Regions from separate parts of the Streptomyces sp. NPDC093094 genome, predicted to be linked through region 3. Evidence: riboswitches for the same ligand, from Rfam matches in the RefSeq annotation. Region 3 holds a riboswitch; each other region holds the start of a gene.

Region 1 (2,311 bases), on a different contig from region 3:
CCGTGCGGGCCTTCTACGAGCGCCATGTGCGCCCCGCCACCGCCACCGCCGTGGTCGTCGGCGACCTGACGGGCGTCGACCTGGACGCCCTGCTCGGGGAGACCCTGGGCGCCTGGACGGGCTCCAAGGCGGCGCCGCGGCCCGTGCCGCCGGTCAGCGCCGACGACAGGGGCCGGGTGGTCGTCGTGGACCGCCCCGGGGCGGTCCAGACGCAGCTGCTGATCGGGCGTGTCGGGTCCGACCGCCACGACCGTGTGTGGCCCGCGCAGGTGCTCGGCACGTACTGCCTGGGCGGCACCCTCACCTCCCGCCTGGACCGCGTCCTGCGCGAGGAGAAGGGATACACCTACGGCGTGCGGGCGTTCGGCCAGGTGCTGCGTTCCGCGCCCGACGGCTCGGGCGTGTCGATGCTCGCCATCAGCGGCTCCGTCGACACCCCGAACACCGGTCCGGCGCTGCAGGATCTGTGGATGGTGCTGCGCACGCTCGCCGCGGACGGTCTGACCGACACCGAGCGGGACGTGGCCGTGCAGAACCTCGTCGGGGTGGCGCCGCTGAAGTACGAGACGGCCGCCGCCGTCGCGAGCACGCTGGCAGACCAGGTCGAGCAGCATCTGCCCGACGACTTCCAGGCGACGCTGTATCAGCAGCTCGCCGCCACCGGCACGGTGGAGGCCACGGCGGCCGTCGTCAACGCCTTCCCGGTGGACCGCCTGGTGACCGTCCTCGTCGGTGACGCGGCTCAGATCAAGGAGCCCGTCGAGGCCCTCGGCATCGGCGAAGTCACCGTCGTCACGGCCGAGTAGAGCCGAGCGGAGGCGTACGCCGACAGCACGCGCGCATGGAGCCCTGGTGACCGGAGCGTCACCAGGGCTCCATGTTTATCTGAATTTGTCCGAGTTGGCGATGGGTTGCGGGAGAGGCTGCCTGTCTGCCCTGTGGCGTGCGCTACAAAAACCCCGATCGGTTTGAGGATCGAAAGATGATCCCCTTAGCGTCATGCGGGCTGTACGTCAGGCAGTGCGCCGCAACCGCGGCACCGGACAGCCATCGCCGAGTCCCCCACGGCGCGAGCCGGGGGAGCCGGGGACCCACCGAAGTCCCTGGGGTGAATCGGATGCCCGCGCCTGAGGCGAGGGGGTCCGTAGGAGACCTTCCTGCTCCGAACCCGTCAGCTAACCCGGTAGGCGAGAGGGAAGGAAAGGACCAGCCACTTCATGGCGTTCACGCGCGCCACCGGGAAGCACCGTCGTCCCAGCCGGATGCAGCACTCCACCGTCCGCGCGGCGGGTGTCGCCGCGCTCACCACCACCGGTGTCATCGGCACCCTGGCCGCGCCGGCCCTGGCCGCCGAGCCGGAGCCCGAGCAGACCGGCCTGCTGCCGGTCGTCACCATCGGCGACACCGTCGCCGACCAGATCGACGCCCAGGCCACCGCGCAGAAGGTGGCCGCCGAGGAGGCGCTCGCCGAGCAGCTGGCCGAGGAGGCCGCCGTCAAGCGCGCCGAGGCCCGCGCCGAGGCCGCCCGCGAGGCCCAGGAGCGCGCCGCCCGCGAGGCCGAGCGCAAGCGCCTGAACACCTTCGTGTCGCCGATCGCCGGCTCCTACGTGTCCACCGGCTACCGCACCGGCGGCACGCTGTGGTCCTCCGGCAGCCACACCGGCGTCGACTTCCACGCCTCCAGCGGCACGGTCGTCCAGTCCGTCGGCATGGGCACCGTCGTCGAGGCCGGCTGGGGCGGCGCGTACGGCAACCAGGTGGTCATCCGGATGCACGACGGCACGTACACCCAGTACGGCCATCTGTCCTCCGTCGCGGTCGCGGTGGGCCAGTCGGTCACCCCGGGACAGCAGATCGGCCTGTCCGGCGCCACCGGCAACGTCACCGGCGCGCATCTGCACTTCGAGGCCCGCGCGACCCAGGAGTACGGCTCGGACCTCGACCCGGTCTTCTACCTCCGCTCGCACGGTGTGAACATCTGAGCGACAGTTCTTCCCCGAAGCCCCGGCTCCCGAGCCGGGGCTTTCGGTTTTCCGTCGCCCGCGGGGGCCGGTTGTCCAAAAAATATCCATGGATTCCGGTCCGCCGTCGGAAATTCCGGCTCATTGCAATAGAGTCACGGAACACACGTCAATCGTCGACGTTTCACGGGGATTAAGGCGGAGGTCGGTCATGCGTGTTCCGGCGCACTCGGTGTGCACGGCGATCCGGGACGACATCATCGCGGGTGTCTACGAACGCGGCGGCCGGCTCACCGAGGAACTGCTCGCACGTCGCTACGGCGTCTCGCGCGTCCCGGTGCGGGAGGCCC
Region 2 (2,311 bases), 170 kb from region 3:
GATCGTCTGCGTGGAGCGGTAGTTCTGCTCCAGCATGATCGTCGTCGCGTCCGGGTAGTCCTCCTCGAACTGGAGGATGTTGCGGATGGTCGCGCCGCGGAAGGCGTAGATCGACTGGTCGGCGTCACCGACGACGCACAGCTCGGCGGGAGGGACGCCGTACTCGCCGGACGGCGCCTCGGCGGAGTGTGCGCCGGTGCCCACCAGCTCGCGCACCAGGGTGTACTGGGCGTGGTTGGTGTCCTGGTACTCGTCGACCATGACATGGCGGAAGCGGCGGCGGTAGTGCTCGGCGACGTCCGGGAAGGCACGCAGCAGATTGACCGTCGTCATGATCAGGTCGTCGAAGTCGAGGGCGTTCGCCTCACGCAGCCGCGACTGGTAGAGGGCGTACGCCTGGGCGAGGGTCTTCTCGAAGCCGTCGGCGGCCCGGGCGGCGAAGTCCTCCTCGTCGATCAGCTCGTTCTTCAGGTTGCTGATCTTGGCGCTGAACGCCTTCGGCGGGAAGCGCTTCGGGTCGAGGTCCAGGTCGCGGCAGACCAGGGCCATCAGGCGCTTGGAGTCGGCGGCGTCGTAGATCGAGAAGGACGACGTGAAGCCGAGCTTCTTGGACTCGCGGCGCAGGATGCGCACACACGCGCTGTGGAAGGTCATGACCCACATCGCGTGCGCGCGCGGGCCGACGAGCTGCTCGACGCGCTCCTTCATCTCGCCCGCGGCCTTGTTGGTGAAGGTGATCGCGAGAATCTGCCCGGGGTGCACGTTCCGCTCGGCCAGCAGGTGGGCGATGCGGTGGGTGAGCACACGGGTCTTGCCGGAGCCGGCGCCGGCCACGATGAGCAGCGGGGAGCCGGAGTGGACGACGGCCGCGCGCTGGTTGTCGTTCAGGCCCTCCAGCAGTGCGGCGGTGTCGACCGCGGGGCGCGGGGCGCCGTCGCGGTAGTACTCGTCCCGGTCCGGGGGCACGTCGAACTTCCCGCCGAACAGATCGTCCGGGATCGGCTCCGGAGCGTGCTCGTGCTCGGGCGGCGGCGGAGGCTCCTCCTCGTGCCCGCGAGGGGCCTGGAGGTCCGCCAGGAAGCTGTCGTCAAAGAGGCTGCTCATCGCTCTCCGAGTCTAGGGGGCGCCGCCGACAACCGGCCGCCGTCCGGGGAACTCCCCGGCCGCCACCCTACGTAGCACCACTGACACTGCCTGCGGCGCAGTAAGCGCGTGCACGACAAGGTCACGAAAATGTATCGGGCATATCGCCCATCAACCTTCACAAGGGCCACACGAGTTGGCTACGGTGCCGGGCAGGCCGTACGACCCCCACCGGCGAACGTCGCCGGGCCGCGCGGCCTCCGCCGAGTCCGATGCGCCCACACGGCGCGGAGCCGGGGACCCACCGATCCTGGGGTGAATCGGCCCACTCCCTCAGGGGAGCGCCGTAGGGCAAACCTTCCGAACCATCCGCCCGAACCCGACAGCTAACCCGGTAGGCGGCCGATGGAAGGAGTCGCCTCTCTTGGCGTCGCACCGCAAGGCGCGTCCCGCTGGTACGCGCGTCGCAGGCATACGGACCCCCGCCCTGGCCACGGCGGCCCTCACCTCCGTGGCCCTGCTGTCCCAGACGGCCAACGCCAGCCCCTCGGACGACGACCGGCCGAGCCTGGAGGAGGTCGAGAAGAAGGTCGACGACCTGTACCGCCAGGCGGAGTCGGCGACCGAGAAGTACAACTCGGCCAGGGAACGCACCTCCAAGCAGCGCAAGCAGGTCGACACCCTGCTCGACGACGTGGCCCGGCGCACCCAGAAGCTGAACGAGGCGCGCGAGGAGCTCGGTTCCTTCGCCGCCGCCCAGTACCGCACCGGCGTCGCCGCGCCCGACACGGAGACCTTCCTGCTCGCCGACACCCCGCAGGACTACTTCGACCGGACCCAGCTGATGGACCGCCTCACCGGCCGTCAGAAGGAAGCGGTCGACGACTACGTCACCGAGCAGTCCGCGACGATGGAGAAGCGCCGCGAGGCCACGCAGAGCCTCGAGACGCTCACCGACTCGCAGAGCGACCTGAAGACGGCGAAGGCCACCGTCCAGAAGAAGCTCGCCGACGCCCGCGAGCTGCTGTCGCGGCTGACGGCCGAGGAGAAGGCCCGGCTCGCGGCGATCGAGGAACGCGAGCGCGAGGAGGCCGCCCGCAAGGCCGCCGAGCTGGCCGCCCAGCAGGCGGAGGAGCAGCGGCAGCGGGAGGCCGCCGAGGAGGCGGCGCGGCAGGAGGCCGTGACCGGTGACGCGTCCCCGTCCACCGGCGGCACGGACACGTCCGGC
Region 3 (2,311 bases):
GGCCGGCGGGATCACGCTCCCGCGCATCCTTACACCCTTCCCCCGCGAGACGCCTCACGTGCCTCACGAGGACCTGCGCACCCCTGTCCGTCCGGTGTCGGGGGGCCCCCCGGCGGCCGGGGGGGGGCCCCCCCCCCCCCCCCCCCCCCGGCCCCCCCCCCCCCCCCCCCCCCCCCCCCCCCCCCCCCCCCCCCCCCCCCCCCCCGGGGCGCCGGGGGGGCGCCCCCCCCCCGCCGCGCCGGGGCCCCCCCGACACCGGACAGCCCCGCGTTCCCCGGGCACCACCCGACCGGCCGGTACGGCCCGTGCCGCGACAGCACCCTCCGGCCGCCGGAGCGCCTTCCCGCCGGCCGGGTGCACGACCCGATCGCCCCCGGCCCCGCCGGCGCCCCGACCGCGGCCCGCCACCCGCCCCCCACCGACCGTGACGCCGATGACGCACGCCCTCCAGGGTTCCGCCGCACCGGCCACCCGCGGAGCGCCGGACCCGCCGGCACACCGGGGGCACGTCCGCACGGCGCCCCGGCCGGGGAACGGGGCACGGACCGCGGGCAGGATCCAGCCGGCCGGGGGTGCGTGATGTGACCGGCGACGCACGGCGTCCGGATACCGGCCCGCGGCGCGGCGTCCCGAGCCCGCCCCGGACGCCGCGATCCACGCCCGGGAGAAGCAGATCCCACGAGCGGCCATTTGAGGCAGAGTTGGGCGTGATGCCCGAATTGCCACTCTTGCGACTGACGGTGAGTTGGCTCACCTCGCAGACCCTCCGCGACCGGCACGCCCCCCACACCCAAAAAGCCACTCTGCCGTGCAATTGGGCCTCAAGGGCCATAAAGGATCAAGTGCCGTAAAGATCCTGGATCATGCTTGATCGGCACTTTGTGCGAATCCTGAACTTGTTTCCCTCATGCGCTCTCGCATACGTTCCGGCAGCCGGGTGGACGCCGAATCCTGCCGCCGCCCAAGGCATCCGACCAACACCGCAGCGGCAGGAGCGGGGGACCCAGGTAAGTCGCCGGTCCGCACGTCGTACCAGCTACGACGTACGGCACGGCTCGGGGTTAAGCCATGCCTTCTTCAGGCACGGCCGGGCACCTTTCCGCCCGAACCCGACAGCTCACCTCGCAGGCGCCGGAGAGGAATGTCCCCATGCGTACGAACACGCCTGCAAACCGCCGTCCCCGCCTCGCCCGTGCCCTGGCCGCCGCCGGAGTCGGCGCCGCCGTGCTCGCCCTGCCGCTCGTCGGCGCCACCGGCGCCTCGGCCGCCCCCGCCGCCGCGGCCTCGGCGACCGTCTACCCGAACACCCTCGACGGGTGGATCCGCCAGTCGCTCGACATCATGTCCCAGCACGGCATCCCGGGCTCCTACGACGGCATCTACCGCAACGTCATGCGCGAGTCCTCGGGCAACCCCCTCGCCATCAACAACTGGGACTCCAACGCGGCCGCCGGCACGCCCTCCAAGGGCCTGCTCCAGGTCATCGACCCGACCTTCGCGGCCTACCACGTGGCCGGCACCGCGTTCGACCCCTACGACCCGGTCGCCAACATCACCGCCGCCTGCAACTACGCGGCGGACCGCTACGGCTCCATCGACAACGTCTTCGGCGCGTACTGATCCTCCCGGCCCTCAGCCGTAGAGGCGTTCGAGGACGACGGCGATGCCGTCGTCCTCGTTCGAGCGGGTGACCTCGTCGGCCACCGCCTTGAGTTCGGGGTGAGCGTTGGCCATCGCCACGCCGTACGCGGCCCAGTCGAACATGGGGATGTCGTTCGGCATGTCACCGAAGGCGACGGTGTCCGCGGGGGTCAGGCCGAGATGCCGGGCGGCCAGCGCCAGCCCCGTCGCCTTGGTGACCCCGCACGGCTGGAGCTCCACCGTCCCGGGGCCCGACATGGTGACCGTGGCCAGCGACCCCACGGCCCCGCGCGCCACCGCCGCCAGCTCGTCGTCGCTCAGCGTGTGGTGGCGCAGCAGCACCTTGCTGATCGGCTCGCACCACAGGTCGTCGCGGCGCTCGACCCTGACCGCCGGAAGCGTGGGGTGCGGCATCGTGTACCCGGGCTCGATCAGTGTCAGCCCGTCGACACCGTCCTGGTCCACGGCCGCGTACACCTGGCCCACCTCCGCCTCGATCTTGCCGAGCGCGGTCTCCGCCAGCTCCCGGTCCAGGGTGACGGACCACAGCAGCCGGTCGGCGTCCACGTCGTAGAGCTGCGCACCCTGCCCGCACACCGCGAGCCCCGTGCTGCCGAGCTCCTCCAGGAGCGGGCGCACCCGGGGCGCCGGCCTCCCGGTCACCACCAGA

The links. A riboswitch is a leader RNA that binds a small molecule or an ion and turns the genes downstream of it on or off. The one in region 3 is predicted to bind cyclic di-AMP.
Region 1: another riboswitch for cyclic di-AMP. It lies ahead of ACIQGV_RS00450 (M23 family metallopeptidase); the one in region 3 lies ahead of ACIQGV_RS20840 (transglycosylase SLT domain-containing protein).
Region 2: another riboswitch for cyclic di-AMP. It lies ahead of ACIQGV_RS21680 (NlpC/P60 family protein); the one in region 3 lies ahead of ACIQGV_RS20840 (transglycosylase SLT domain-containing protein).

Annotation. Positions count from the first base shown of each region.
Region 1 covers NZ_JBIVOX010000001.1:113,268-115,578, forward strand. Annotated here, with positions in the region: gene ACIQGV_RS00445 (M16 family metallopeptidase) at 1-806, shown strand, start outside; cyclic di-AMP (ydaO/yuaA leader) riboswitch at 1,042-1,205, shown strand; gene ACIQGV_RS00450 (M23 family metallopeptidase) at 1,218-1,982, shown strand; gene ACIQGV_RS00455 (GntR family transcriptional regulator) at 2,173-2,311, shown strand, end outside.
Region 2 covers NZ_JBIVOX010000009.1:319,367-321,677, reverse strand. Annotated here, with positions in the region: gene pcrA (DNA helicase PcrA) at 1-1,104, opposite strand, end outside; cyclic di-AMP (ydaO/yuaA leader) riboswitch at 1,335-1,500, shown strand; gene ACIQGV_RS21680 (NlpC/P60 family protein) at 1,508-2,311, shown strand, end outside.
Region 3 covers NZ_JBIVOX010000009.1:154,219-156,529, reverse strand. Annotated here, with positions in the region: cyclic di-AMP (ydaO/yuaA leader) riboswitch at 969-1,144, shown strand; gene ACIQGV_RS20840 (transglycosylase SLT domain-containing protein) at 1,150-1,620, shown strand; gene ACIQGV_RS20835 (HAD family hydrolase) at 1,633-2,311, opposite strand, start outside.